DNA from 3 places in the Nesterenkonia sp. AY15 genome. Region 2 is predicted to be linked to each of the others. Evidence: predicted binding sites of a transcription regulator. Region 2 holds the regulator's gene; each other region holds the start of a gene.
The links. The regulator HspR, encoded in region 2, represses chaperone genes until heat shock. The targets are predictions, from matches to a motif close to AAGTTGAGTCNNNNNGACTCAACTT.
Positions count from the first base shown of each region.

Region 1 (9,843 bases), 350 kb from region 2:
TGCGCCTCCATAAGAGAGATGGTGCTCGAGGGTGGGTGTTCAGTTCACTACAAACTACCACCTATACGATTGAGAACATGGCTGACCAGTACGATTTCGAAGAGCTCTATGCCAACACCTACACCGAGGCTGACCAGCGGGCGTACGAGAGCCAGCCCACCTCGGAGAAACGTTTTGTGATCGCCTGGCTCCTGACACTTCTCATGGGGCCCGCAGGGGCGCATCGATGGTATCTGAACCGCCCGGTGACGGCGTCGCTGATGGTGCTGGTGAGCATCGCCGCCGTCGCGCTGATGGTCTCAGGATCCGCGAATCTCGGGCTGCTCTGCATCACGATCATCTTCACCTGGACGCTGCTCGACCTGATCATGCTGCTCGCCGGGTCCATGCGTGACCGTGCGGACCTGCGACTGGCCGGGCACCGCGAGCGGGCTGGCGTGTGCTCGGCGATCACGATGCTGCTGCTGGCGGTCGGCCTGGTCTTCGCCCTGGTGGTCGGCACCAGTTCAGGGGTGGCGGGCTGAGCCGACGCGGGATGGGCGGAGTCGTCGTTCCTGGTCTCCCTGGCTCGCTGCTCCGCTCTGCGGACCCCGCTCAGTCCTCGATCCGCCCCACCGGGGTGCGCTTCTCGGCCTGGAACTGGTCCTCGATCCGGCCGTTCGCCCAGTATGCGGAAAGTGACATCGCCTTGCGCTCCAGCCCCTTCTGATCCACCAGCATGCGGCGGATCCGCTTCATCTGGGCCCGTTCGCCGTGCACGAAGACCTGCACATCACCTTCCGGGATGGCCAGCTCCTCCAGGTACTCCGCGAGCATCGTGGTCTCCGGGCTGAAGTCGGCCTCGCGGTGCAGCCAGACCAGGTCCATCCCTGCGGGGACATCCAGCGGCTGGCGCTCGGCCGCGTCACGGACCTCGACGACGGCGACCCCGCGCGCGTCCTCAGCCATCGATTCAAGCGCCGAGGCGATCGCGGGCAGCGCGGCCTCGTCACCGGCCAGCAGGTGCCATTCAGCCTCCCCGCGCGGAGCGTAGCCGCTCCCGGGCCCGAAGAAGCTGATCTGCTCCCCGATCTGCGCGTTCTTCGCCCAGACTCCGGCGCGGCCCTCCTCGCCGTGGACCACGAAATCCACCCAGATCTGCGAGTTCTCATGGTCGACGTGGCGGATGGTGTAGGTCCGGGTCGCCGGCATCTGTTCGGTGCGCAGCTGTTCGCGCAGCGCGTCCATGTCATAGGGGCGGCTGAGGTCCAGACCCTCGGGCAGCTGCGCGGCCTCCGCGGCGCTCTGCGGAAGGAAGAGCAGCTTGATGTACTGGTCCGTGGCAGGCGACTCCCCCACGGACTTGAACTCGATCGCCTCGAACCCGGGTCCGCCCAGGACCAGCCGGATCATGTGCGGACTGAGCTGCTTCTTGGCCTCGACGGCCAGGACGTGCTGGATGCGCGTTTTCTTTGACTTGGACACCCCGGCACTCTAATCGAACCGGGTGGCCCGGCGGAGGTGAGCCTCAGCTGCGGAGGCCTGTATTGCGACAGAAGCCCGTGCTCGAATCGTTGTCCAATCCGTCGAAAAAGTTGAGTGCATCATGCTCAACTTGGGAATATACTGGGTGTGGGTTCCACAGGAACCGACGCCGCAAGGCACTGACCCAGTCCTATAGAGCGATGAGCATAAGGAGCTGATTGCCGTTATGAACAACTCTCTGACCCGTCTGGACCCCTTCGCCCTGATCGACGATGTCTTCCGCAGCATGCGGACTCCCTCGATGGATGCGGCCCAGCGCCAGGCCGGCTTCGTGCCCGCCGTGGATGCCCATCGCGAGGGTGAGGACCTGGTCCTGCGCGCCGACCTCCCCGGCATCGACCCGGACAAGGACGTCGCGGTCGAACTGACCGGACGCACGCTGACCGTGTCCGGGGAGCGTCGCAGCGAGACCGAGGCCGAGGGTCTGCGCGAGGTGCGCTACGGGTCCTTCTCCCGCACCATCACCCTGCCGGGCGAGGTCTCCAGTGACGCGATCTCCGCGACCTACGAATCAGGCGTGCTCACGGTCCGCGTGACCGGGGTCTACGCCACCGAGGAGCCGCGCAAGATCCAGGTCACCTCCACCGAGCGCGAGAAGAACCTCGAATCCTGATCCCTCCCTCTTCTCGCTGAGAGGCGGATCCTCCGGCCAGTCTGGGCTTCCCGGCCCGTCAGGCACCCGGAGAATCCGCCCCTCGACGGAGGAGAAGAGCTAGAAGACGATCGTGGTGCTGCCGTTGCGGATGACCCGGTCTTCGCAGTGCCACTTCACCGCACGGGAGAGCACGGCGCGTTCGACGTCGGCGCCGAAGCGGGTGAGCTGGGCCACGTCGTCGCTGTGCGAGACCCGGATGACGTCCTGCTCGATGATCGGACCCTCGTCGAGGTCCTTGGTCACGTAATGGGCAGTGGCGCCGATGAGCTTCACTCCGCGGTCAGCGGCCTTCTGGTACGGGCCGGCGCCGATGAAGGCGGGCAGGAAGCTGTGGTGGATGTTGATCACCGGAGCCCCGACATGTTCGAGGAAGTCCTCGGAGATGATCTGCATGTACCGGGCGAGCACGATCATGTCGACGTTGCCCTTCAGCAGCTCCAGGTGCCGGGCCTCGGCCGCAGCCTTGTCCCCGTTGATCACCGGCACGTGGAAATACGGGATCCCGAAGGGCCGCACATCTTCGGCGAGGTCGGCGTGGTTGGAGATGACCATGACGATGTCCATCGGGATCTCACCGCGGCGGTGCCGCCAGAGCAGATCCAGCAGGCAGTGGTCGGTCTTGGACGCGAAGATCGCCACCCGCTTGGGCTGATCTGCCGCTGCCAGCGAGTAGTCCATGGAGAAGCGATCAGCAAGCTTCGTCTGGATGGCCTGCTCCACCGCGGGCTTCGCCGCGGCGAGTCCGGGCAGGTGGAACACGGTGCGTTGGAAGAATCGGCCGTCCTCCACGCCGGTGGAGTACTGGTCCAGGCTGATGATGTTGCCGCCGACCTCGGCGATCAGCTCCGAGACCGCCGCCACGATCCCTGGCTGGTCCGGGCAGGAGATGATCAGCCGGGCGATGTCGTGGGTCTTCGTCTCAGGGGCGCTCATCAAGTCTCCGAATCAGGTTCACCAGGTCAGGGCGGCGGGACAGCCTTGCATCATCGAAGCGGCCCCGTCACGGACAGCGTCGCACGAAGCACACTATGACATGAAAAACGCCCCCGCCCGTGAGGGCGAGGGCGAATCTGCTCCCCCAGTTGGATTCGAACCAACAACCGCTCGATTAACAGTCGAGTGCTCTGCCGTTGAGCTATGGAGGATTGCGACTACGAAAGTCTAACAGGGGTTCCTGGTCGCTGTGAAATCGCTGTGGAATCATAGATCCGTGACGCCTGTATCTCTCGACACCCCAGCGACTGCCCCTGCCCCGCGGTTCAATGCTCTCACGGTCTTCACCGGTTCCGCCTCCGGAGCTGATCTCGACTACACCGAAGAGGTCCGCCGGCTCGGCACCGCGCTGGCCGGGGCCGGCATCGGCGTGGTCTACGGCGGCGGGAAGGTCGGCCTGATGGGGCAGATCGCCGATGCGGCCCTGGAGGCCGGCGGCGAGGTCCACGGGATCATCCCCGAGGTGCTGATCGGACGCGAGGTGGGACATCATGGGCTGACCTCGTTGGAGATCGTGCCCGACATGCATACCCGGAAGTCCCGGATGGTGGACCTCGGTGATGGCTTCATCGCGCTGCCCGGCGGCATGGGAACGCTGGAGGAGTTCTTCGAGGTGTGGACCTGGCAGTACCTGGGTCTGCACGCCAAGCCGGTGGGGCTCTACAACGTCAAGGGATTCTGGGATCCGCTGTTGGCCATGGTGGACCATATGGTCGATGAGGGCTTCATGTCCGCCTGGCGCCGCGCGGCACTGGTGATCAGCACCGATCCGCAGGACCTGATCGCGAAGCTGCGAGCCTGGACGCCTCCCGCCGGACGCTGAGGCTCAGCCGTCGGGCAGCCGGGCGTCAATCCAGCTCGGTGTCCAGCCAGCGGCCCAGCACCACGGTGTCCTGGTCGGTGTAGCCCAGCGCCCGGTAGAAGTCCTGGACGCCTGCGTTCTCCTGCCGGACCATGAGCATCAGCTTGGGCACCCCGCGCCCGCGCAGCCAGTGCTCGGCCCCGGCCAGGAGCGCCTTGCCGAGCCCCTGGTCCTGATGCCTTTGGTCGACGGCGAGATAGTAGATCCAGCCGCGGTGACCGTCCTGGCCGACCATCACCGTGCCGGCCAGCTCCCCCGCGGCGTCGAGCGCTGCGAGCACCGTGGACTCTTCTCCGGTGAGGGCCCGCCGGCAGTCCTCAAGCGGGTCATTCCAGGGCCGGGTGAGCCCGGCCTGCTGCCAGAGCCCGACGGCGGCATCGAGCAGTTCTTCGGGGAGCTCGGTGACGCGCAGGTCGGTCACGTCTTCCCTGCTATCTCTGCACCGGGCGGATGGAGATGCTCTCCACCATGGAGGCGTCCTCCATGTCCACCACGGTGCGCGCCGCCTCGGCGATCGCCTGCGGGGAGATGTAGATGCCCCCGTCGTAGTCCTCGTTGCCCATGGACTCCTGCAGGGCGACCTGCATGTCGGTGTCCACCCGGCCTGGGTGGATCGAGGTGACCCTGACCCGGCCCCGCTCCTCCTCGCGCAGCGCGTCGGTGAGCGCACGCAGCGCGAACTTGGTCCCGGAGTAGAGCGAGCTTCCGGGTCCGGCGGTGAATCCTGCCCCGGAGTTGATGCTCAGCACCTGTCCGGTGGATTCGCGCAGCAGCGGCAGCGCGGCGCGGGTCAGCTCCGCGACGGCGAAGACGTTGACGGTGAACATCTCCTGGAACTGCGTCGGAGAGGTCTCCGCGACCGGGTTCATCCAGGCGAGTCCGGCCGAGTGGACGAGCACGTCGAGTCGGGCGAGCCCGGCGGCCTGCAGCGCGGGGGCGATCGCGTCGAGGTCGGTCAGGTCCAGCAGGAACGGTTCGGCGCTGGGCAGGGTCTGCACCACGGCGTCCACGGTCTCGGGGTTCGTCCCGCCGACCAGGATGTGGTGGTCCCGGCCGAGCTCGGCGGCGATGGCCTTGCCGATCCCGCGGGAAGCCCCGGTGATCAGGGCGACTGGACGAGTGCTGGCGGTCTGCTGTTGGGTCATGAAATCAGCTTAGAGGATCCGCTCCGAGGGCTGCCGTGGCGGCGCAGCAGCTCAGGCGTCCAGACCCACGCAGCTCAGCCGTCCAGCAGCCAGCGGTGCAGCGCGGTGTGGCAGTCGCGCAGCGCCTGCGCGGTGACGTGTTCATCGTCGGAATGTGCCAGCAGCGGGTCTCCGGGGCCGAAGTTCACCGCCGGGACGCCCCTGGCCGAGAACCGTGCCACATCGGTCCAGCCGTACTTGGGCATCGGCTCTCCGCCCACGGCGTCGATGAACGCCTTGGCCGCGGGATGGTCCAGCCCTGGCCGCGCGGCCGCGGAGCTGTCGGTCACCTTCTGCTGAGCCGCGCCTATTCCGGCCTCGGCGAGGACCTCGCGGACATGGGTGTGGGCCTGCTCCTCGGTCTTGTCCGGGGCGAACCGGTAGTTGATCTCCACCACGGTGGAGTCCGGGATGACGTTTCCGGCCACCCCGCCGCGGACCCGCACCGCGTTGAGCCCCTCGCGGTAGTCCAGGCCCTCCACCGTGATGGTCTGTGGCGCGTACTCGCTCAAGACCCGGAGCAGCCCGGCGGTGCCGTGGATCGCGTTCTCCCCCATCCAGGCCCGCCCGGAGTGCGCGGCGACCCCGGGGATGGTCACCTCGAAGCGGCAGGTGCCGTTGCAGCCACCCTCGACCACGCCGTGGGTGGGTTCCAGCAGCACCGCGAAATCGCCGTCCAGCAGCTCCGGCACGCGGTTCAGCACCCGCCCCAGCCCGGACTTGCTGGCCTCGACCTCTTCGTGGTCGTAGAAGACCCAGGTGATGTCGCGGTCCAGGGAGCCTCCCGCGGCCAGGCGCGCCGCGACGTCGTCGGCGAGCTTCAGCTGCACCGCCACACCGCCCTTCATGTCTGTGGCGCCGCGGCCGTAGAGCACGTCTACACCCTCGGTCTGCTCCCAGCGCGGCGGGACGGTGCCGCGGGAGCCCGGAGTGGTCGGCAGCGGCACGGTATCCAGGTGCCCGGCGAGGATGATCCGCTGCGCCGCACCGGTCTCGGTGCGCGCGATGATCGTGTCGCCGTCGCGATGCACGCGCAAGCCCTGCAGGTCTTGAAGCGCGGTCTCCACGGCGTCGGCCAGGGCCGTCTCGTCGCCGGAGACGGATTCGCAGCCGATGATCGCCTCGGTGAGCGCGGCGACGTCGCCGGAGAGCAGTCCACGGATATCCATCCGCCCAGCCTAGGCGAACGCCCCCGCGCATGGGACCCGCAACAGGACGCTCCTGGGCTCCAGCGCCGGAAAAAGTAGGATGGTGCCATGAGCACTGACATTCGAACCGCATCCGGCCATGGCCTCGCCACGGTGACCACCGACGGCACCGTCCTGGACACCTGGTTCCCGCGCCCTGTGATGGCCCCCCTGTCCGAGAACGACGACGCCGAGCTGATCGCCGCCCTGCAGGCCGCGACCGGCGAGGATCCTGACCGCGGGGTCACCACCCAGGTGGTCTCCGTGGAGTCCGCCCTCGACTCCGAGGCGAGCTCCGCCTCCGACGTGTGGCTGCGCCTGCACCTGCTCTCCCACCGGCTGGTCAAACCGCGCACCATCAACCTCGACGGCATCTTCGGTCACCTGAGCAACGTGGTCTGGACCAACTTCGGGCCCTGCGCGGTCGCCGACTTCGAGACCACCCGGCTGAAGCTGCGCTCCCGCGGACACGTCAGCGTGCACTCGATCGACAAGTTCCCCCGCCTGGTGGACTACGTGACCCCCTCCGGTGTGCGCATCGGCGACGCGGACCGGGTGCGCCTGGGCGCGCACCTGGCCGAGGGCACCACCGTGATGCACGAGGGCTTCGTGAACTTCAACGCCGGCACGCTGGGCACCTCCATGGTGGAGGGCCGCATCTCCGCCGGGGTCGTGGTCGGCGACGGCACCGACATCGGCGGCGGCGCGTCCATCATGGGCACCCTCTCCGGGGGCGGCAGGGAGAAGATCACCCTGGGTGAGCGCGTGCTGCTGGGCGCGAACTCCGGTGTGGGCATCTCGGTCGGCGATGACTGCGTCATCGAGGCCGGGCTCTACGTCACCGCCGGCACCAAGATCTCGGTGCTCGCCGATGACCGCACCGTCATGGACACGGTGAAGGCCTCGGCACTCTCCGGCGTGCCGAACCTGCTCTTCCGCCGCGACTCCGTCACCGGCGCAGTCCAGGCAGTGCCTCGCAAGGGCCAGAAGGTCGAGCTCAACGCTGCCCTGCACCGCAACTGAGCCGACACCGGGTCGACGCCGAGTCGACCCAGAGCTGAAAGGTCTGGATGAGTCCCCGCGCTGATCGCCCCATCACCGTCACCCGCACCGTGCACCGACGCCGTCGTCGGGTCAAGGCCGTCGCGGCCATCACCGTGGTCGCGGCCGCCGTCGGCGCGACCGGCTACGGGGCCTGGCAGCTGATCGAGGAGAACGAGTATCTCCTCGATGAACGCTGCTCCGTGACGGTCGGCGAGATGGAGCATCGGCTCACCCCGGCGCAGACCTACTCGGCTGCGCAGCTCGCCGCCGCGGCCGCGGAGCTGGAGCTGCCGGTTCAGGCCGCCACCGACGCGATCGCGATCTCGCTGCAGGAGACGAACCTGGACAACCGGGCAGACCCTGTGGAGGAAGACGCCGAGGAGGCGGAGAACGGCGACGAGGCGGAGGCTGCTGATTCCGAGCAGGGGCAGGCTCCGCCGTCGCCGGTGCTCTTCGCCGACGGCGGCCCGCAGTGGGACGCGGTGAAAGCCACCAGCTCCACCCCGATCACCGCCGAAGACTTCTACGCCCGGCTGATCGACAGCCGCGACGGCGACGGCGAGGGTGAGGGTGCATGGTCGCCCGACCTGGGACTCGAGCAGGTCGCCGAGGCGCTGGGCCGACCGCAGAACCCGACGTTCTACCCGCAGCACGAGGAGCTGGCCCGGGCCTTCGCCCGACCGCTGACCGGCCTGCAGCCCATGGTGATGACGTGTCAGCTGAGCCAGATCGAAGTCCCCGGCCCGGACGCCGAGGGGCTGCGCGGTGAGCTCCAGGGCTCGCTGTCCGGGATGCTCGGCGCCGAGGCGGCGGCCGTGGAAGGCTCCGGCGAATCAGCCGTGGTGCGGATCTCGGTCAGCGCTGTCCAAGACGAGGCCGGCGCCACCGAAGATGATGCAGACGGCGCTGCCGAGGACCCAGCGACCGAGCACAGCGAGCCGGAATGGCTGGTGGCGCAGTGGGCCGTGGCCTCCGCGGAGACCTACGGGGTCCAGTCGGTGCACGCCGGCGCCTACGAGTGGCACCGCGATTCGGGCCGCTGGGAGCGCGCGGAGACGGTCAGCGAGGACGCCGTGGTCATCGGCTTCTCCCGCCGCTGACCCCTTAACCGCGTTGAGCGGCGGATTCTCCGACCGGTTGAGGCCGAAAAGGCGCTCAGATGGTCGGAGAATCCGCCGCTCGACGACGGGAGGGAGGGTCAGACTCCGGGGTAGTGGCGCTCGGGCTCGCCGATGTAGATCTGGCGGGGCCGTCCGATCTTGGTGGACGGATCCTCGATCATCTCGCGCCACTGGGCGATCCAGCCGGGAAGCCGGCCCAGCGCGAAGAGCACGGTGAACATCTTCTCCGGGAAGCCCATCGCCTTGTAGATCAGGCCGGTGTAGAAGTCCACGTTCGGGTAGAGCTTGCGCTCGATGAAGTAGTCATCCTCCAGCGCCTTCTGCTCCAGGCGCTGGGCGATGTCGAAGAGCTCGTCGTCGCCGCCGAGCTTGGCCAGCAGATCATCGGCGATGCCCTTGACCACGCGGGCGCGCGGGTCGTAGTTCTTGTAGACCCGGTGGCCGAAGCCCATGAGCCGGACGCCGTCTTCCTTGTTCTTGACCTTCTCCATGAAGGCCTCGGGGCTGACGTCGCCGGACTGGATCTGGCGCAGCATGCCCAGCACGGCCTCGTTGGCGCCGCCGTGGGCGGGGCCGTAGAGGGCGTTGATGCCGGCGGAGACCGAGGCGAAGAGGTTCGCCTGCGAGGAGCCGACCAGGCGCACGGTGGAGGTGGAGCAGTTCTGCTCGTGGTCCGCGTGCAGGATCAACAGCGTGTCCAGGGCCTTGACGATGGTGGGGTCCAGCTCGAACTGCTCGGCAGGCACGCCGAAGCAGCCGCGAAGCAGGTTCTCGACCAGGGTCAGGTTGTTGTCCGGGTAGAGCATCGGCTGGCCGATGGACTTCTTGTAGGCGTAGGCCGCGATGGTGGGGACCTTCGCGAGCATCCGGTAGGTGGAGCGCTCCACGTGATCCTTGTTGAAGGGATCCAGCGAGTCCGGGTAATAGGTGGACAGCGCCGAGACCGCGGAGGAGAGCACCGGCATCGGATGCGCGTCACGGGGGAAGCCGCCGAAGAAGTCGCGCAGCTCCTCGTGCAGCAGGGTGTGCCGACGGGTGACGGTGTCGAAATCGGTGAGCTGCTGCTGGGTGGGCAGCTCGCCGTAGATCAGCAGGTAGGAGACCTCGAGGAAGCTGGACTTCTCGGCCAGCTGCTCGATGGGGTAGCCGCGGTAGCGCAGGATCCCTTCATCGCCATCGATGTAGGTGATCGCAGACTGCGCGTTCGCAGTGTTCATGAAGCCGGGGTCATAGGTGACAGCGCCGGTGGTCTTCAGCAGCGGTGCGATACCGA
Region 1 covers NZ_JAJOYV010000001.1:473,213-483,055, reverse strand. Annotated here, with positions in the region: gene LSI54_RS02130 (TM2 domain-containing protein) at 78-524, shown strand; gene LSI54_RS02125 (siderophore-interacting protein) at 595-1,464, opposite strand; gene LSI54_RS02120 (Hsp20/alpha crystallin family protein) at 1,691-2,137, shown strand; gene purU (formyltetrahydrofolate deformylase) at 2,237-3,112, opposite strand; tRNA gene LSI54_RS02110 (tRNA-Asn) at 3,253-3,324, opposite strand; gene LSI54_RS02105 (LOG family protein) at 3,390-3,995, shown strand; gene LSI54_RS02100 (GNAT family acetyltransferase) at 4,021-4,455, opposite strand; gene LSI54_RS02095 (SDR family oxidoreductase) at 4,466-5,179, opposite strand; gene dapE (succinyl-diaminopimelate desuccinylase) at 5,254-6,387, opposite strand; gene dapD (2,3,4,5-tetrahydropyridine-2,6-dicarboxylate N-succinyltransferase) at 6,475-7,428, shown strand; gene LSI54_RS02080 (hypothetical protein) at 7,476-8,549, shown strand; gene LSI54_RS02075 (citrate synthase) at 8,648-9,843, opposite strand, start outside.
Region 1: a site for HspR is predicted at 1,572-1,596, ahead of LSI54_RS02120 (Hsp20/alpha crystallin family protein). Genes of this name have one in related genera too.

Region 2 (9,843 bases):
GAGCCCACCGCCGCGGCACTCGCCTACGGCCTGGACAAGGGCAAGGAAGACGAGCTCATCCTGGTCTTCGACCTGGGCGGCGGCACCTTCGACGTCTCCCTGCTCGAGGTCGGCAAGGATGAGGATGACTTCTCCACCATCCAGGTCCGCTCCACCTCCGGTGACAACCGCCTCGGCGGCGACGACTGGGACCAGCGGATCATGGACTGGCTCGTCGCGCAGGTCAAGGCCAAGGAGGGAGTCGACCTCTCCAAGGACAAGATCGCCGTGCCGCGTCTGAAGGAAGAGGCCGAGCGCGCCAAGAAGGAGCTCTCCTCCACCTCCAGCGCCAACATCAACATCCCCTACGCCACCCAGAACGACGGCGTCCCGGTGCACGTCAACGAGACCCTGTCTCGGGCGAAGTTCGTCGACATGACCTCGGACCTGCTGGACCGCACCAAGAAGCCGTTCAACGACGTCATCAAGGAGGCCGGGGTCAAGATCGCAGAGATCGACCACGTGATCCTCGTCGGCGGCTCCACCCGCATGCCCGCAGTCGCCGACCTGGTCAAGCAGCTCGCCGGCAAGGACGCCAACAAGGGCGTCAACCCGGACGAGGTCGTCGCCGTCGGCGCAGCCCTGCAGGCAGGCGTGCTCGCCGGTGAGCGCAAGGACGTGCTGCTCATCGACGTCACCCCGCTGTCCCTGGGCATCGAGACCAAGGGCGGAGTGATGACCAAGCTGATCGAGCGCAACACGGCCATCCCGTCGAAGCGCTCCGAGGTCTTCTCCACCGCCGAGGACAACCAGCCCTCCGTGGCGGTCCAGGTCTTCCAGGGAGAGCGCGAGTTCACCCGGGACAACAAGGCACTGGGCACCTTCGAGCTGACCGGCATCGCGCCGGCGCCCCGCGGCGTGCCCCAGGTCGAGGTCACCTTCGACATCGACGCCAACGGCATCGTCCACGTCTCCGCAAAGGACAAGGGCACCGGCACCGAGCAGTCGATGACCATCACCGGCGGCACCTCGCTGGAGAAGGAAGACATCGATCGCATGGTCGCCGACGCCGAGGCTCACGCTGAGGAGGACAAGGTCCGTCGCGAGGCCGCTGAGAAGCGCAACGCCGCCGAGTCCACCGCCTACTCCGTGGACAAGCTGCTAAAGGACAACGGGGACAAGCTGCCCGAGGAGGTCAAGACCGAGGTCCAGGCCGACGTCGACGAGCTCAAGAAGGCGCTCGAGGGCGAGGACAACGCCGACGAGGTCAACGCCGCGTACGAGAAGCTCCAGGCCTCCCAGGTCAAGATCGGCGAGGCGCTCTACGCGCAGGCCCCGGACGCCGCTGCCAATGGCACCGGCGAGCCCGCGCAGGACGAGGATGAGGACATCGTCGACGCAGAGGTCGTCGACGAAGAGGACGAAGCCGAGAAGAAGTAAGGGGGGTCTGACACATGGCAGATCACAAGAACCCTGAGGTTCCCAGCGGCGAAGAGCCCGACGAGCAGGATCCCGTGCAGGACCCGCTGGCCCAGGCCGAGAAGATTCTGCAGGACCTCCCCGTGGAGGATGCCGACCCCCGTGTGGCCGAGGAGCCCGAGCTCACTCAGACCTCCGCTGAGGACGGCATCACCGGGGGTGTCGAGACCGAGCCCGAAGAGCGGATCCATGCGGCTGATGAGTTCCTCCGTGGCACGGAGGAGGAGACGATCGCTGACCCCGCCATGGCGATGGACCCGGAGGCGCTCCTGGCCGAGGACAGCATCCGCGAGGATGCTCCTGCCGAGGACGGCGTGCGCGAGGCCGAGCTGCAGGCTGACCTGCAGCGGCTTCAGGCCGAGTACATCAACTACCGCCGACGGGTGGAGCGCGACCGGGCGACCGAGCGCGACCGGACCAAGGGTCAGCTCATCACCGAGCTGATGCCGGTCCTGGACGACATCTCCTCGGCCCGCCAGGCCGGAGATCTCCAGGACGGCCCCTTCGCGCACATCGCCACCCGGCTGGAGTCGGTGCTGCAGAGCCAGGGTCTGGAGGTGTTGGGAGAGATCGGCGAAGCATTCGATCCCAACCAGCACGAGGCCATCATGGCTCAGCCCCATGAAGAGATCCCCGCCGACCACGTGGCCATCGTGCTGCGCGCCGGCTATCGCCACGGGAACCGCCTGCTCCGGGCGGCCCAGGTGATGGTCTCTTCCGGGCCCGAGCAGAGCTGAATCTCTAAGCAGCAGAAAGGAGGGAGGCGCCATGGCCTCACAGGACTGGATCGATAAAGATTTCTACGCAATCCTCGGCGTCTCCCGCGATGCCTCCGAGGAGGACGTCAAGAAGGCGTACCGAAAGCTCGCCCGGAAGCATCATCCCGACAAGAACCCCGGTGATGATGCTGCCGAGCAGAAGTTCAAGGACGTCGCTGAGGCTCACTCCGTGCTGGCTGACAAAGAGCAGCGCGAACAGTACGACGCCGTCCGCGCCATGGGCTCGGGCGCCCGGTTCTCGGGCGGCCCGGGCCCCGGTGGGGGAGGCGGCTTCGAAGATCTCTTCGGCAACCTCTTCAACGGAGGCGCCGGCGGTGCGCGCGGCGGCTCCGGCCGCGGCGGCGCCAGCGGCCCCGACCTCTCGGACCTCTTCGGGGGCCCCGGCGGGTTCGGCGGCTCCGGCCGCTTCGGCGGAGGCGGAGCCCCTGCGAAGGGCGCCGACCGCACCGCGCGGACCACCATCTCCTTCGGTGGGGCCATCCGTGGCACCACCGTGGGTCTGCGCGAGCCCGATGGCGGCGTCATCGACGTCCGGATCCCCGCGGGGATCCGGACCGGCCAGAAGGTACGCGTGAAGGGCAAGGGTCAGCGCGGCTCCGGCGGCGCCGGTGACCTCCTGGTCGAGGTCGCCGTCTCCGGCCACAGGTTCTTCGAGCGCGAGGACGACGACATCCGCATCCACCTGCCCGTGGCCTTCGACGAGGCGGCGCTGGGCACCGCGGTGCAGGTTCCGACGGTCCACGGCGAGAAGGTCAACATCAAGATTCCTGCCGGAGTGACCTCCGGGCGCGTGCTCCGGCTCAAGGGCCACGGCGTGCGCCGGAAGGAGAAGGGCCGCGAGGTCGCCGGCGACATGCTGGTCACGGTTCAGGTGGAGGTTCCCAAGGACCTCTCCGCCGAGGCGGTCGAGGCCGTGAAGGCCTATGCGGAAGCCACCAAGGGGCTCGATCCCCGGAAAGGCCTCGAGGCGAAGGCGGTGCTGTGATGGTGGACCCCCGGATGCGTGACCCCCGGATTCTGGACTCGCGGATGCTCGAGCCCGAACACCGGCACGCGCCGATGTTCGTCATCTCCGTGGCCGCCGAGCTCGCGGACATGCACCCGCAGACGCTGCGCCAGTATGACCGGATCGGTCTGGTCACCCCGCGGCGCCAGGGCGGGCGACATCGCAGATACTCTCCCTACAACATCGAGCAGCTCCGCCAGATCCAGCAGTTCTCCCAGGATGGGGTCTCGCTGGAGGGCATCCGCAGGATCCTCGATCTGCAGAACCGGGTGGAGGTGCTCGAAGAGACGGTGGACGCGCTGCGCCACGAGCTGCGCGAATCGCAGCGGCACTCCACCAAGCCGCGATTCTTCGCCGTGGGTCCGCACGGCGACGTCGTCACCGTCGCCCGTGGACGCCGCGCCAGGGCCAACACCCAGGCGCTGGTCCTCTGGGAGCCCGGCCCTCGTCGTCGCTGACCTGGAGACCCTTTGTGCGCACCCCGCGAGTCCTGCCCGAGACGCGCCCACGGTGCCGCAATAATCAGGTCATGTCTGTCTCCTCTCGCTCCCGGCTGATCATTCCGAGCGCGGTGGGGGTCGCGGCCGTGATGGTGCTCACCAGCTGCAGCGCCGACCCGTCCGAGACCGTGGAAGAGGCCGCCGATGCGCTGGCCTCCGCGATCTCCAGCGGTGACTTCTCCGCGCTGAGCTTTGAATCCGGAGACCCCGAGACCATGACGGCGGCCGTGGAGAATCTCCACGCGCCCTTCGAGGAGCTCACCCCTGAGGTGAGCACCGGCGAGGTCGTGCTCGATGAGCCGCCGGAGGATTCACCCCGCCCGGTCACCGCCACAGTCCCGCTTCAGCACAGCTGGGAACTGGAGGAGCTCGGCATCGAGGGCGAGGCCTGGACCTATGAGACCACCGCCGAACTGGTCTACGACCAGGAGACCGAGGTCTGGGCAGTGGAAGCCACGCCAGAGATCATCATGCCCGACTATGCCGGCACCGAGTCGATCAGCCTGGCCACCACCCCCGCCGACCGCGGCCGGATCATGGACGACGACGGACGGGCCATGGTCTACAACCGCGACGTCGTCCGGCTGGGCATCGACAAGGCCCAGCTCGCCCAGGACGGCGAGCCCGCCGATCAAGATACGCTGCGCTCCTCCGCCGAGGCGCTCGCCGAGCTGGTCGAGATCCCGGTGGACCCCTACGTCGAGAGCGTGCTCGGCGGCGGAGACCTGGCCTTCGTGGAGGCCATCACGCTGCGCCGATCCGAAGACGACGTGACCGCCACCGACGTCGAAGCGATCCCCGGCGCCTCAGGCATCTATGACCAGATGTCCTTGGCGGACTCCCGGGACTTCGCCCCGCTGCTGCTGGGCCGGGTGGGACCGGTGACCGCCGAGTCCCTGGAGGCAGACCCGAGCCTGAGCGTCGGCGACACCATCGGCACCTCCGGCATCCAGGCCTCCTACGAGCAGACCCTGCGCGGAGCTCCGGGGATGGCGATCCAGAAGGACGGCGAGCCCCTGTACTCGGTGGCCCCCGCCGACGGCGGAGACGTGGAGACCACCATGGTGCCGCGGCTGCAGAACCTCGCCCAGGAGATCGTCGAAGATCAGGACGCCTCTGGGGCGATCGTCGCCATCCGACCCTCCGACGGCGGCGTCCTGGCCGCCGCCAGCCACGACCCGGACGGCGGCCAGGTGGAGATCGCCACCCAATCCACCTACGCGCCCGGCTCCACCTTCAAGGTGGTCTCCTCGCTCGCCATGCTGCGCGACGGACTCACCCCCGACACCGATGTGAGCTGCTCGAACCAGACCACCGTGCACGGGCAGTCCTTCGGCAACTACACCGGGTTCCCCTCGGAGTACCTCGGAGACATCCCCTTCCGCGACGCGGTGGCAGTCTCCTGCAACACCGTCTTCGCCGACGCCTACGACGATGTGACCTCTGCGGAGGTCCACCAGGCCGCGCTCGACCTCGGCATCGTCGAGGAGACGCACCTGGGCGTGCCCGCACGGATGGGATCGGTGCCGCAGGACTCCGAGCTCAACCTCCATGCCTCCAATCTCTTCGGCCAGGGCGTGGTGGAGTCCTCCACCTTGGGCATGGCCACCGTCACCGCCTCGATCGCCACCGGCAGGACCGTCCATCCCCACCTGGTCGTGCCGGAGGAGTCGGAGACCCCGGAGAGCGGGATCACAGAAGCCGAGGCCGAGGACCTGCGCACGCTGATGACCGACACCGTGAACTTCGGCTCGCTGGAGTCGCTCGTGGACGTCCCGGGCGAGCGGATCTACGCCAAGACCGGCACCGCGGAGGCAGGGGACGGCGATGACTCCTACTCCCACACCTGGGTCATCGCGATGCAGGGAGACCTCGCCGTGGCGATCTTCCTCGAGGAGGGGGAGTTCGGCGGATCCACCAACGGACCGCTGCTGCAGGAGTTCCTGGAGGGGGCCTCCGCTATCCTGTAGCGGTGACTTCCCAGCCCGACATCTCCCAGCCTGACACCTCTGACCCCAAGAATTCTGACCCCGGGAACACCGATCCCGAGCACACCGATCCCGGGGACTCCCGACCCCCGCTGCCCATGCGCCGACCGCTCTCCTTCGTCCGGCGCAGCAACCGGCTCAAGCCCAGCTACCAGCGGACCTGGGACGCGGCGCTGGGGGAGGAGCTGCTGGACATCCCGCACGGAGAGCGCGACACCTCCGTGGCCGATGGCTTCCGCGTCGACTGGGCGGCCGAGTTCGGCCGCACCGCCCCGATCATCGTAGAGATCGGTTCGGGCTCCGGGGAGGCGGTGGCCCATGCCGCCGCCGCCAGTCCGGAGAAGGACTTCCTGGCCATCGAGGTCTACAAGCCCGGCGCCGCCCAGCTGGTCAGCAGGATCCGCCGCGAGGGGCTGAGCAACGTCCGGGTCGCCGTGGCCAATGCGCCCGAGGTCCTGGACCAGCTCTTCGCCCCCGGTCAGGTCGCCGAGGTCTGGATCTTCTTCCCCGACCCCTGGCACAAGAAGAAGCACAACAAGCGTCGGCTCGTCGATGCGGGGTTCATCGAGAGGGTCGCCAGAGTCCTGCCTGCCGGCGGAGTCTGGCGCCTGGCCACCGACTGGTCCGGCTACGCCGTGCAGATGCGCTCGCTGATCGGCGCCTCCTCCCAGTTCAGGAACCTCCATGCGGGGGAGCGGGCGGGGGATGACTCGCCGCTGACCGAGGTCCGCCTCCATGATCTGGACGCCATCTCGATGGGCAAGGAGCCGGCGCCGCTGGAGCTTCACCAGGCCCGGGACGACGACGGCGGCTGGGCACCCCGGTTCGATGGGCGCGTCCAGACCGACTTCGAGACCAAGGCGCTCGCCGTCGGCCGCCGGATCTTTGACCTGACCTTCATCCGGGAGCCATAGCGCCAGCCCGGAACACCGAAGACACTCGCGCCCAGTCACACCACGGCGTTCTGCCTGCCACCCTGCCTGGACCCAGGAGGAGTCACGCACGCGCTGCGGGAGAAACATGCCGCCCCCGCGGTGAGCAGCACGGTGAGCAACGTGGTGCTCGACGGCGTGCAGCGCTGCGACTTCGCCACCGGTGGGTGGGGCGGCGGCTGTGATCCGGAGACCGGCGGAGACGCTCTCGTGGGTCAGACCACCAGCCGGTAGCCGCGCTTGACCACGGTCTTGACCATCGACGGGTCAGGCAGTGATTGGCGCAGCCGCGAGACCCACATCTCAAGGGCGTGCTCTGAGCCGCAGTGCGGCAGCACCGCCAGCAGGTGTTCCCTGGAGAGCACGGCACCTTGGGCCTTCATCAGCGCGCGGAGCAGTGCCAGCGGACCCGGTGCCAGCTGGACCGGAGCCGCGTCACGATGCGGCAGGTGCAGAGTGTCGCCGCTGACCTTCATCTCCCCGGATCGGGTGTGCAGACGCAGCGCAGAGTCTCCCGCCACCGGCTGCTCGGCCGGAACCATCATCGCCGCTCCTCCCCGTGAGGCCTGCGTCCAGGCAGCTGCTGGGCTGCCTGGACCCCAGGCTAGAGGGAGGGCGTTTCTCCGCGTTGTCGGCGGTGTGACGCTGATGTGTCCGGGACTCCTCAGCGACGCTCCTGTGAATTCTGCGGAAAGGCGCGGCGGGCGAAGATCAGCAGCCCCAGCAGCAGCAGCCCCGGCAGGATCCAGCCGGAGAGCCCCTGCAGCGTGGCCTGACGCAGGTCCACCATCTCGCCTGCGCTGGCGAACCAGAAGTGCAGGATCGCCGCGGCCGAGATCATCGACTGCGCGAACGCGGCGGGCCAGATCGAACCGGACTGCATCCGCAGCCAGGCGAGCACCCCGCCGATGATGATCGCGTAGCCGAGCATCAGCGCCAGCGCCTGGAACACCGGGGTCTGGTCATAGAAGAACCCAGCCGCCAGCAGCGGGGCGTACCAGAGCCCGGAGACCACCCCGGTGAGCACGACGGCGGCGCGAGGGCCCCAGCGCAGCTGCAGCCGGGGGAAGAGGTAGCCGCGCCAGCCCATCTCGATCCCGGCGTGGAGGAACACGCCCAGCACCGCGGCGGAGAAGATCACCCCGACCTCCACCAGCATGCCGGTGGCGATGAACTCGGTGGCGTCCTGGCCGAGCCGCGAGCTCAGGTCCTGCACGAAGATCGGCATCGAGGGGTCGAAGGGGTAGACCCCGAGCGCGCCGCCCAGCGGCAGCGCCGCGAAGCTGAAGGCGAAGAAGAGCAGCAGTCCCAGCACGGACCAGCTCAGGAGCCCGCGCACCGGGCGCAGCGGGGTGATTCCCAGCGCGTCGGTCACGCTCTGTGGTCTTAACACCCGGGCGGGCTGCGCAGTCTCCACAGAGACCGCATTCTCCCCGGGGGCCACATCCCCATGATGGCCGTAGAGCACGCCGAGCGGCTGACGGCGCTCCAGCACATAGGCGGTCACCGCGGCCAGCGCCGGGGTGAGCATGAAGAGGTTGTAGTACACACCGAGCGGTGCGCTGTTGCGCTCCTCCGGGCTCATCAGCACCATGGGCAGGGCGATCAGCCAGCCGAGCGTCAGCGCCACCAGCACGAAGGTGCTCAGGATGACGAGGGGAGTGCGCGGCGTCTTGGTCAGGGCGGAGGCAGGAACAGTCACGCGAGAACCCTACCGGCTCAGCCTGGAATGCTCAGCCGCGCCCGGTGCTGCGCCGGGCGATGAAGAACAGCCGCCGGAAGGGCAGGATCGTGCCGATCCTGGTCGCCGGGTAGGCCTCGCGCAGCGCGGCCTTGTACTCCGTGATGAACTCCTCGCGCACATCGGCGGGGAGAGCCTCGAGCACCGGACGCGCCGCCGCCGCAGAGATCCAGTCGAACACCGGGTCCTCACCCTGCAGCACGTGGTGGTACCGGGTCTCCCAGGCCTCGACCTCCCATCCGGGCAGGGAGACGTCGAGCATGTACTCACTCAGCTCCGAGGTGGGCTTGAGCAGCGACTCCGGGTCGATGTGCGCGGCATAGGGGCTCTTCGCGGCGAACTGGGCGAGCAGCTGGTGGCTCGGGGCGTTGAAGTTGCCCGGAACCTGGACCGCCAGCGCGCCGCCGGCGGCCACATTGTCCATGATGGAGGGCAGCAGCTCGCGGTGCTCGGGGATCCACTGCAGCGCGGCATTGGAGACGATCAGATCCGCTTGTCGTTCAAGGTCCAGGTCCCTGATGTCCGCGCGGGTATAGGAGATCCGATCGTCATCGGTGGCCTCGCCGGCTCGCTGAAGCATCTCCTCCGAGGAGTCGATTCCGGTGATCCATGCCTTGGGCCACATCCCGCGCAGCACCGGCATCCCGTTGCCGGGCCCGCATCCGAGGTCCACGATTCGGTCTGCCTGGGGGGCTCGCACACGCTGGAGCAGGTCGATGAAGGGCTGGGTTCGTTCGGAGGCGTAGGTCAGATACGCACCCGGGTTCCACTGGGTACTGGGCATGGTCCGAGTCTAAATCGGGGTGCTGGCGCGCCGCGCGGGGGTCGACACAATCCGACACCGGATCGTGTTGGCCGCGGAGTGTGGTGTAGCCGGGAGGCGGCGTGACCCCGGCGGACAGTAATGCGAACGAGTTGCAATTAAACTCGCTCTAAACAAGAATCATTCGCATGAACACCAGACGCCTCACTCTGCCCTCCGTCTTCATGATCTCCGCCCTGGCACTTGTCTCCTGCGCCGACGGTGCGTCCGGGGATGGCGAAGCCGCTGAGGGGGAGACCGCCGCATCCGCTGAGCCGACCGCGGCCTCCGATGTCGCCGACGACGCCGACGACACCTCCGACGGCGAGGACGAGGCAGCTCCTGAAGCTACCGTCGTCGAGCCCTCCGACCGGGAGACCCTTGCCGCCGGCGGCCCCAGCCCACGCCTGGCGATCACCCACGACGGCGGGGTCTCGGTGCTCGACGGCGCGAGTCTGGAGGTGCTCAGCGAGCACCAGGCCGAAGGCTTTCTCCGAGTCAACCCTGCCGGCGATGGTCGGCACTTCTTCCTCAGCGAGGGTGAGACCTTCCGGCTGATCGACGGCGGCACCTGGGGCGAGCCGCATGGGGATCACAATGATTACTTCACCACCGATCCGCACCTCAGCGATGTGAC
Region 2 covers NZ_JAJOYV010000001.1:121,388-131,230, forward strand. Annotated here, with positions in the region: gene dnaK (molecular chaperone DnaK) at 1-1,419, shown strand, start outside; gene LSI54_RS00545 (nucleotide exchange factor GrpE) at 1,434-2,195, shown strand; gene LSI54_RS00550 (DnaJ C-terminal domain-containing protein) at 2,227-3,222, shown strand; gene LSI54_RS00555 (heat shock protein transcriptional repressor HspR) at 3,267-3,701, shown strand; gene LSI54_RS00560 (penicillin-binding transpeptidase domain-containing protein) at 3,773-5,713, shown strand; gene trmB (tRNA (guanosine(46)-N7)-methyltransferase TrmB) at 5,716-6,645, shown strand; gene LSI54_RS12895 (hypothetical protein) at 6,766-6,897, shown strand; gene LSI54_RS00570 (winged helix-turn-helix domain-containing protein) at 6,879-7,208, opposite strand; gene LSI54_RS13085 (CPBP family intramembrane glutamic endopeptidase) at 7,328-8,365, opposite strand; gene LSI54_RS00580 (methyltransferase domain-containing protein) at 8,397-9,188, opposite strand; gene LSI54_RS00585 (hypothetical protein) at 9,356-9,843, shown strand, end outside.

Region 3 (9,843 bases), on a different contig from region 2:
CACCCACGGCGAGGAGCGCGCGGGAGGCGATGAGCATCTCGGAGCTGCCGGAGAAAGCGGCCAGGATCGAGGCCACTCCGAAGATGCCGAGGCCGACCTGGAAGATCCGTTTGTGCCCGAACCGGTCGCCCAGCGCGCCGGATCCGGGCAGCAGCCCGGCGATCACCAGCGGGTAGGCATTGATGATCCACAGCTGCTGAGAGGAGGAGGCGCCGAGCTCTGCGGTCAGGGTGGGCAGGGCGGTGTAGAGGATCGTGTTGTCCAGGGCGATCAGGAACAGCGCCGAGGAGACGATGGCGAGCAGGGTCCAGCGCTGCCACGCGCTGAGGGCATGGCGATCGACATGCACAGGAGAAGGAAGGGTCATCACCCGAGTTACTATACTATACGTCCGGTATAGTTACTGGTGAGGTTGATCACCCAGCAGGGTGTCCAGCGTCTGCAGCGCCGGGGTGATCCGGGTCCTCCAGCGCCAGTCCGCCTTGGGGTCGGCACGGGAGGGACCGCCGTTGATCACACCGATGGGCCGATCCGACTGGTGCATGGTCAGCGCGATCTTGAATCCGCTCATCACCGCCATCGAGCTGCCCACCACCAGCAGCGCCGAGGACGCGGCGACGAGTTCCTCGACCGCGGCCTTGCGCTCGGCGGGCACCGATTCGCCGAAGTAGACGACGTCGGGCTTGAGCTTCTCGGAGCCGCAGACCAGGCAGGTGACCATGTGAAACTTCTCCACCCAGGACTGATCCAGGGTGACGTCGCCGTCGGGGTTCACGTTCTCGGCGGCGGCGAAGGCGGCCTCGGCGTAGCCGGGGTTGGCCTCCTGCAGCCGGGCGTCCAGCGAGGAGCGGGCCTCGCGGTTGCCGCAGGTCAGGCAGATCACGGAGTCCATGTCACCGTGCAGGTGGACCACCGGATCGGCCCCGGCGGCGCGGTGGAGACCGTCCACGTTCTGGGTGATCAGTCCGCTGAGCAGCCCTTCAGACTGCCAGTCGGCGAGCAGCTGGTGGGCCGAGTTGGGCTCGGCCTGGTGCATCTGGCGCCATCCGACGAAGCCACGGGCCCAGTAGCGACGGCGCGAGGCGGCGTCGTGCTGGAACTCCTGGTAGGTCATCGGACGGTGACGATGCAGGGACCCCTGGGGGCCGCGATAATCCGGGATGCCGGAATCCGTGGAGACGCCCGCCCCGGTGACGCAGAGGACGTCGCCCAGCTCGAGCATCCGCCGGATGCCCTCACGGGCGATCTCGTCGGGCTGGGGCTCGGCGGTGTCCTTCACCACCCGGGCTATGGATCGGAGCGCTGCCCTATGGGCGTTCTCGACGGGTTTGGTGAAGGCCGCTGGAGTGGGCTCTTCCACGGGTCAGCGCCCGTACTTGTCCTCGTACGGGTCAAAGCCGCTGCTGCGCTCTTCGGCGTCCGCGCGCGCTGGGCGGCTGGACGAATCCCTGTCACCACGGGTTTTGGCGAGCTCTCTCTCAAGAGCGGTCAGGTCGGTGTCCGGAGTGTAGTACTTGATCTCCCGAGCCTGCTTCGTAGCTTTCGCCTTCTGACGGCCACGCCCCATAAGCGAGACCCCCTCTGTCTTCTCGTATCCCTGGTGCGATGCCGGGCAGGGGCTATCGCGGGATTATCTGTGTATGAAGTAGTTCGTGATCCTAGGTTAACATGACTGGCGCTGCGCCGTCGTCCGAACTGTCCTTCGAGCGAGCACGATCACACCTTTCAACGCCAAGATGGCGTACTCTGTTCCGCACGGTCCAAAGAAAGTACCGACCGCTGCGACAACGCCATCCGACGATCTCGGTGGCGCGGCAGACGATGCACCTGAGCTGAGCCCCTGGCCCCCGCCGTGAACCGCGGGTGCGGCCCCGATGGGCCAGCTCTGCGCGTGCAGCCCCATCACACTTCTTCCAGGAGACACCTCCATGTCCACAAATGACCGCGCGGCGACGGCGCCCACGGCCCCCACCACTGATGAGATCTTCGCTGCCCACGAGGGCGGCAAGCTCAGTGTCGAGACCACCATGCCGCTGGACTCCACGCGCGCACTCTCAATCGCATACACCCCGGGCGTGGCGCAGGTCTCGCGCGCCATCCACGAGACGCCGCAGCTGCAGGCCACCCACACCTGGGCCGACCGCCTGGTGGTGGTGCTCTCCGACGGCACCGCCGTCCTCGGGCTGGGCGACATCGGCCCGGCCGCCTCGCTGCCCGTCATGGAGGGCAAGTCGGCGCTGTTCAAGGCTTTCGGCGGCCTCAACTCGATTCCCCTGGTGATCGATACCAACGATGTGGATGAGATTGTAGAGACCATGGTGCGACTGCGCCCCAGCTTCGGGGCGGTGAATCTCGAGGATGTGGCGGCTCCACGCTGCTTCGAGCTCGAAGCTCGCCTGATCGAGGCGCTGGACTGTCCGGTGATGCACGACGACCAGCACGGCACCGCCGTCGTCGTCCTGGCCGCTCTGACCAACGCCGCACGCGTCACCGAACGCGAGTTCGCTTCGATGCGCGTCGTGATCGCCGGGGCGGGAGCCGCTGGCATCGCGGTCACCGAGATCCTGCTCGGCGCCGGCGTCGGCGAGGTGATCCTGACCGACTCGCGCGGAGTGATCCATGAGGGCCGCGAGGGGCTCAGCGAGATCAAGACCCAGTATGCGCAGCGCACCAACCGCAGACAGGTCAGCGGTCAGCTCGCCGAGGCGCTGGACGGGGCCGATGTGTTCATCGGCGTCTCCTCCTCCAAGGTCCCCGAGGAGGAGCTGGCCCGGATGAACGATCGTGCGATCGTCTTCGCCCTGTCCAATCCGGACCCCGAGGTGATGCCCGAGGTCGCCAAGCGCCACGCAGCTGTGGTGGCCACCGGCCGCTCCGACTACCCCAATCAGATCAACAATGTGCTGGCATTCCCGGGAATCTTCCGCGGGGCGCTGGACGCAGGAGCGCGCCGGATCACCCAGGAGATGAAGATCGCGGCGGCGACCGCGCTGGCGGACCTCGTGGGAGATGAGCTCACTCCGGAGCACATCGTGCCCTCTCCGTTGGATGCACGCGTGGCTCCCGCCGTGGCTCGAGCCGTGATAGACGCGGCTGCGGCAGCGAAGGCGCCAGGGGTGACGGCTGCAGCGCACGGGGTATCGGCCGAAGTCTCGGCCTAGCGGCCCTCGCGGAGGTCGGGGAGGTGGACCTTACTCGGCGGGCGGTGGAGAATTCGGTTTATGACTGATCTACCGCTTCTGCCGGAGTCCGACCTGCCCGAGCTGCGCTGGTGCTCGGCCTCCCTGGACGGGCTCGGCGCCATCGTGGCGATCTACTCCCCCGAGGACGACACGATCCGGGCCGCTTCGCTGGCCCAGGCTGCCGGTGACGAGCCGGAGGTGGCTGCGATCGGGCGGGTGTTGGAGCAGCTGATGGACCAGCTTGAGGTGTTGGCCCCGGCCACCGCGGCCCGGGAGATGAAGCCGCTGCCTGCGGGCACCGGACAGGTTGCTGAAGCGGTGGCGGCCTATGCCGCGGGCGACCATGCGGCCCTGGATGAGCTGGCCGTGGTGCAGCCCGGCTCGGGCTACCGCCAGGAGGTCTGGGCGGCGCTGCGCAACGTTCCGGCCGGGGAGACGGTCTCCTACGCGGAGCTCGCCCAGATGGCCGGCCGCCCGCTGGCACACCGAGCCGCGGCAAGCGCCTGTGCGAACAATCTGGTCGCCTTCGCGGTGCCGTGTCACCGCGTGATCCGCTCCGACGGCGGCCTCGGCGGCTACGGCTTCGGCGGCATCGAGACCAAGCGGGCGCTGCTGGCCCGCGAAGGCCTCCTCCTGAGCCGCTAACCTTCCTGGTTGCCCAACCTGCGCAGTTGAGTTCTCCGGCGGTTACGTACCGACCGGAGAACTCAACCAGCCATGAGGATTGGCGCGGGCACGAGGCCTCCGGGCCGTGACAGCTTGCAGATCGCTGGTGCAGACTCGGGCTTTTCGGCACTGGAGGACGCATGGCCAGGGAATTGGTATGGACAGGCTTCATGTCCCTTGATGGCGTGGTTGACTCCCCGGGCGCCATCAGCGAAGGGCACCCCAGCGGCGGGTGGGTGCCCCGCACAGAGTTTCTGCCCGAGGCGTTCTCGCTCAAGGACGAGGAGCTGGAGGAGACGACGGCGCTGATGTTCGGCCGCCGCAGCTACGAGGCCTTCGCCCCGATCTGGCCAGGATCCGAGGATCACGCGGCGTACAGGGATCTGCCGAAGTACGTGGTCTCGACCTGTCTCGAGGAGGACGCGACCATCGAGGGCTGGGGACCGATCACACTGCTGCGCTCCACCAAGGACGTGGCCGCCGTCAAACAGGAGGACGGCGGTGCAGTCTTCATCCACGGCAACGCCGCACTGGCGCGAAGCCTGATGCACGCGCGCCTGATCGATCGCTACAACCTGCTGATCTTCCCGGTGCTGCTCGGCGCAGGAAAGCGGCTCTTCAACGCCGAGGAGCGTCCGGCGACGAAGCTGTCCCTGCGCGAATCTGCCCACTACCCCAACGGAGTCCTCAAGGCGGTCTACGACGTCCACCGCTGAAGCCTGGCCTCTACTCCCAGGTGGCTGAGTTCTCCGGCGGTTACGTACCGACCGGAGAACTCAACCACCCGGGGAGGGTAGGGGTCAGGACTTCTTGGTCACGGTGAGCCCGTGCACGGACTCCCCTTCCAGGGCGAGCTCCTGCCGGTCTACCAGGACGGTGTCTCCGTCCTCGACCTCCCCGGAGAGCAGCGCGCGCGCCAGCTGGTCGCCGATCTCGCGCTGCACCAGTCGCCGCAGGGGCCGAGCGCCGTAGGCGGGGTCGTAGCCGGTGAACGCCAGCCAGTCCCGCGCGGCCTCAGTGACCTCCAGGACCAGACGCCGTGCGGCCATGCGCTCCTGCAGCAGCCCGATCTGCAGCTCCACGATGCCGCTGAGCTGTTCCATGCTCAGCGGATCGAACATCACGATGTCATCGAGTCGGTTGAGGAATTCGGGCTTGAAGGAGGCATGGACGACGTCCATGACCCGCTGATGCTTGATCTTGGTCTCCAGGGTCTGGTCCACCAGGAACTGGGAGCCCATGTTGGAGGTCAGGATCAGCACCGTATTGCGGAAGTCCACGGTGCGGCCCTGGCCGTCGGTGAGCCGGCCGTCATCGAGGACCTGGAGCAGGATGTCGAAGACCTCGGGGTGGGCCTTCTCCACCTCATCCAGGAGCACCACCGAATAAGGACGACGCCGGACTGCTTCAGTGAGCTGGCCGCCCTGGTCGAAGCCCACATAGCCTGGGGGCGCACCGACCAGCCGGGCCACCGAGTGCTTCTCCGAATATTCGGACATGTCGATGCGGATCATGGAGCGCTCGTCGTCGAAGAGGAACTCCGCGAGCGCCTTGGCCAGCTCGGTCTTGCCCACGCCGGTTGGGCCCAGAAAGAGGAAGGAGCCGGTGGGTCGGTCGGGGTCGGAGACGCCGGTGCGCGCGCGGCGAACGGCGTCGGAGACCGCCCCTACAGCCTTGGTCTGCCCGATCAGCCGCGAGCCGATGAGCTCCTCCATCTGGAGCAGCTTCGCGGTCTCGCCCTGCAGCAGCCGCCCGGCAGGGATGCCGGTCCAGGCTGAGATGACCCCGGCGATCCCGTCGGCGTCGACCTCGTCGGCGACCATCTTCTTCTCCGGGGCCGGGGTGGAGGCGTCCTCCTCCTCAGCGGCGGCCAGGTCCTTCTCGACCTGCGGGATCTCGCCGTAGAGCAGCCGGGAGGCCTCGGCGAGGTCGCCGTCGCGCTGGGCGCGTTCGGCGGCGGACTTCAGCTCGTCCAGGGTCACGCGCAGCTCACCGGCGCGGTTGAGCTCGCCCTTCTCGGCCTCCCAGCGCGCGGTGAGCTCGGCGAGCTCCTCCTTGCGGTCGGCCAGGTCCTCGCGCAGGGTGATCAGCCGCTCGGCGGAGCCGGCGTCGGTCTCGTTCTGCAGCGCGAGCTCCTCCATGGTGAGCCGGTCCACCACGCGACGCAGCTCGTCGATCTCCACCGGGGCGGAGTCGATCTCCATGCGCAGCCGGGAGGCGGCCTCATCGATGAGGTCGATGGCCTTGTCCGGCAGCTGACGGCCGCTGATGTAGCGGTCGGAGAGGGTGACGGCGGCGACCAGGGCGTTGTCGGCGATGCCCACCTTGTGGTGCGCCTCGTAGCGCTCCTTGATCCCGCGCAGGATCGCGATCGCGTCGGGCACCGAGGGCTCTCCCACGTAGACCTGCTGGAAGCGGCGCTCCAGGGCGGCGTCGGCCTCGATGTTCTCGCGGTACTCATCCAGCGTGGTCGCACCGATCAGGCGCAGCTCCCCACGGGCGAGCATCGGCTTGAGCATGTTGGAAGCGTCCATGGAGCCCTGCGAGGCGCCGGCTCCGACCACGGTATGGATCTCGTCGATGAAGGTGACGATCCTGCCTTCCGCGGCCTTGATCTCCTCGAGCACGGCTTTCAGCCGCTCCTCGAACTCCCCGCGGTACTTCGCACCGGCGATCATCGCGCCCAGGTCCAGCGAGATCAGCGTCTTCTCGCGCAGCGACTCCGGCACGTCACCGGCGACCATGCGCTGGGCCAGGCCTTCGACGACGGCGGTCTTGCCGACGCCGGGCTCGCCGATCAGGACCGGGTTGTTCTTGGTCCGGCGCGAGAGCACCTGGACCACCCGGCGGATCTCCGAGTCACGCCCGATCACGGGGTCCAGCTTGCCCGAGCGCGCGATCTCGGTCATGTCCGTGCCGTACTTCTCCAAGGCCTGGAAGGTGTTCTCCGGGTCAGGGGTGGTGACCTTGCGGTCTCCACGCAGCCCTGGCAGCTCGGCCTTGAGCGCCTGCAGGGTCGCGCCGGCATCCGCGAGGGCCCGGCCCACCGCGCCGCCGTCGGTGGCCGCGCCGATCAGCAGGTGTTCCGTGGAGACGAAGTCATCGCCGAAGTCCTCGGCCTGCGCCTGGGCAGCCTTGATGACGTTGAGCCCGGCGGGCGAGAACTGCGGAGCGGCGACGGAGTCCCCGCGAGTGGCGGGCAACGCCTTGATGATGGCGGAGGCGCGGGTGCTCACGGCGTCGGGATCGACTCCGGCTGCCTTGAGCAGCGCGACGGCCATGGATTCGCGCTGATCCACCAGTGCCTTGAGGATGTGGGCCGGCTCCACCTGCGGGTTGCTCGCGGTGTTCGCGTTCATTGCGGCCGCGGAGACGACCTCCTGCGATTTGGTCGTGAGTTTGACGTCCATGTCTGCCCCTCCCAGTGCGTGGTGACGCCGGTTGCACGACGGCGCCGAATAAACTTGAGTCAATAGTACTCAACTTTGAGTTGGGCGGAAGTATTCCATCGCCGGCAGGCGGTCCCGCGATCACTTACTGTAGGTTCCCGCCTAAGTTGGACTTTTCTCAATTAGTTGGCCACCGCGTGTGGTCCGTCCCGGGTTCCTAGAGCACGAATTTCCTGGATTCTGGATGTCCTGAGCACAGGAGGACCAGATGGGACGAAGAGGATACCCCGCCGAATTCCGGCGACGAGTGCTGGACCTGCTCCACGCTGGAGGCAGCGTCGCGAGCATCGCCCATGACCTGCAAATCAGCGACCAGACGATCTACGCCTGGCGCCGACAAGACCGGATCGACCGTGGCGAGATCCCCGGGCTGAGCACCGCGGCAGAGCGTTCTGATCGATGCCGCTGCTCCACTGACGGAAGTCGTCGACGAGATACTTGCGAGAAGCCGAGCCGCTAGAGACCGCCCGATAACCGGTCGTCCACCGCGCGACCTCCAACCCTCAGTCGAACCGTACAAACAGAAGCTTCAGACTCACTGGGCACCCCCTCCGATTCAGTGCACGGTGAAGGCCCCCTATCTACAGCATGAAAAGCGTGGGAATGAGGCGAGCCATGATCATCGCAGGGATCACTCGTCGAGTACGCAACGACAGCCGCAGTCGAAAGTGAGTAAGGGGGCGGGGTGTCTACCCCGCCCCCTCGAGCTACCAGGGCTCGATCGTGATAGTAATTCCGGATACAGTCCTAGTGACAGTGATGCGGAAACCTGTACTCATCGGGTCCTCCCTTCTCTTCGAGATGCCCCCTTTGGTCTTGGCGGACAAGGGGGCATCTGGCTGTAAGAACACTTTCCCCTTTCATTGCTTGATGAGCAAGGCTGGTCAGTTACGGGTTGAGCGAGGTGTTGGCCCGGTCTCGGCGGTGACGTATGACGTTTTCACCGGACCGTCATGCCGCCCTCAGCGGAGACAGAACACGGTTGAAGCGGTACCTTATATAGAAGTACTTCTTGTAGCCCAGGTACCCCCAGCACCCCCGTACCCCACGTTTCTCCGCTGAGGACGTGAATTACTTGGACGGAGCAGCCTCATGGACGTCCCGTCGGAAGCCATCGAAGCGTTGAATCGTGCAACCGATAGATCGAAACGGAAGACGAGCGTCAACTTTCCGATCGAGTACGTAAAGAGGGGTGATGCCACTCCGACTGCCGCGTGGCTCGTGCAGTCGAATGAGTTGCGCCTCAAATTGCACATGACCCTTGCAATGCAAGCGACGAAGGCTCCCCATACGCTCCCCGACCGACCGACGCGATATCTGGCTCAGTCACTAAACCTGCCTGAAAACACGGGCCCTCGCCGAGCCAACGACGCCAAGAAATGGTTGCAGGAGAAGAAATTAGTCACGACTACACAACTGACCAACGGAAAGACCGGGTTGCTTCTCCTGCATCCTGACGGTTCCGGGAACGAGTGGGATGGCAATGGTCCCCGCTGGGTCGGGGTGCCCTTCACTTTGTGGACCAACATGTGGATCCTGCGACTCAGCGGAAGAGCAATCGCAGTATTTATGGCTTTACTAGAACTCAACGGTGGGTCCACTCATCCTCAGGGTGAACTCATGGACGGTCACCGAAAGAAGCAGTACGGGCTTTCTGATGACACGTGGACCCGGGCAACACAAGAGCTCAAGCACTTCGGGCTTCTCCGAATGACTGAGGTTAAATGGGGAGACGATGACTACCAGGTCCGAAAACGGAAGCGTTACCTGTTGCTCCGTGATGCACTCGAGACGACCCCTGACTGGGCCAAGGACGCCCCTCGCTGACTCTCCTACTCCCTAGCGACTGTCGACTTTCAACCCCCGACCAGTGTCCCCGGGAAGTGAAGCTAGGAACGTCATCTCCACAACACTGCGAACCCCGCGCAGCCCTTCCTGTGCCGATGGCAGCAGCCGAATCGAGATCGCACTGATAGCTGCCTGTCATTCTTGCTCCTAGCGTCGAGGCTACTGGTGTTCGAAGACGTGGGAGGCCCTGCTTGACTCCCCTCGACCGCAACGAGGTAGCGCCGCCCTGAGTTAGAGGAGGGTCGTACGCAACCTCCCCCAGGTCATACCATTCTGGCGACACCCACCGCTCTCCATTCGGAAATACGTTGTCATCGAAGCAAGGACGATCAAAGGAGATCCGCCCCAGCGACAGAGTCCGCTAAGTTATTACGTAGAATGGAGACCCTAAGAGCTGATTTAGTTAAAGGTGCAGGAGAACACTTCAACATGTCTGTGCAACCGGATACCACTAATGACGGTCAGACGACGGCGCCGCAAGACCGCGGCCTGGTGCAACATCTTTATCTAGAGAACTTCCGCCGCTTCAAAAAGGCAGACATAAAATTTCAGACCGGTCTGAATCTCCTCGTAGGAACCAACGACCAGGGCAAGTCAACAGTCGTCGAGGCTATTAACCTGGCGCTTAGCGGGAGATGGCAAGGGCGCCATTTCGCGACCGAGCTCAATCCTCACTTCATCAATGACGAAGCGACCGC
Region 3 covers NZ_JAJOYV010000013.1:10,808-20,650, reverse strand. Annotated here, with positions in the region: gene LSI54_RS12675 (MFS transporter) at 1-367, opposite strand, end outside; gene LSI54_RS12670 (Sir2 family NAD-dependent protein deacetylase) at 401-1,282, opposite strand; gene LSI54_RS12665 (DUF3073 domain-containing protein) at 1,364-1,567, opposite strand; gene LSI54_RS12660 (NAD(P)-dependent malic enzyme) at 1,929-3,161, shown strand; gene LSI54_RS12655 (methylated-DNA--[protein]-cysteine S-methyltransferase) at 3,222-3,827, shown strand; gene LSI54_RS12650 (dihydrofolate reductase family protein) at 3,989-4,564, shown strand; gene clpB (ATP-dependent chaperone ClpB) at 4,649-7,258, opposite strand; gene LSI54_RS13300 (transposase) at 7,506-7,757, shown strand; gene LSI54_RS12640 (hypothetical protein) at 8,390-9,124, shown strand; gene LSI54_RS12635 (ATP-dependent nuclease) at 9,524-9,843, shown strand, end outside.
Region 3: a site for HspR is predicted at 7,310-7,334, ahead of clpB (ATP-dependent chaperone ClpB). Genes of this name have one in related genera too.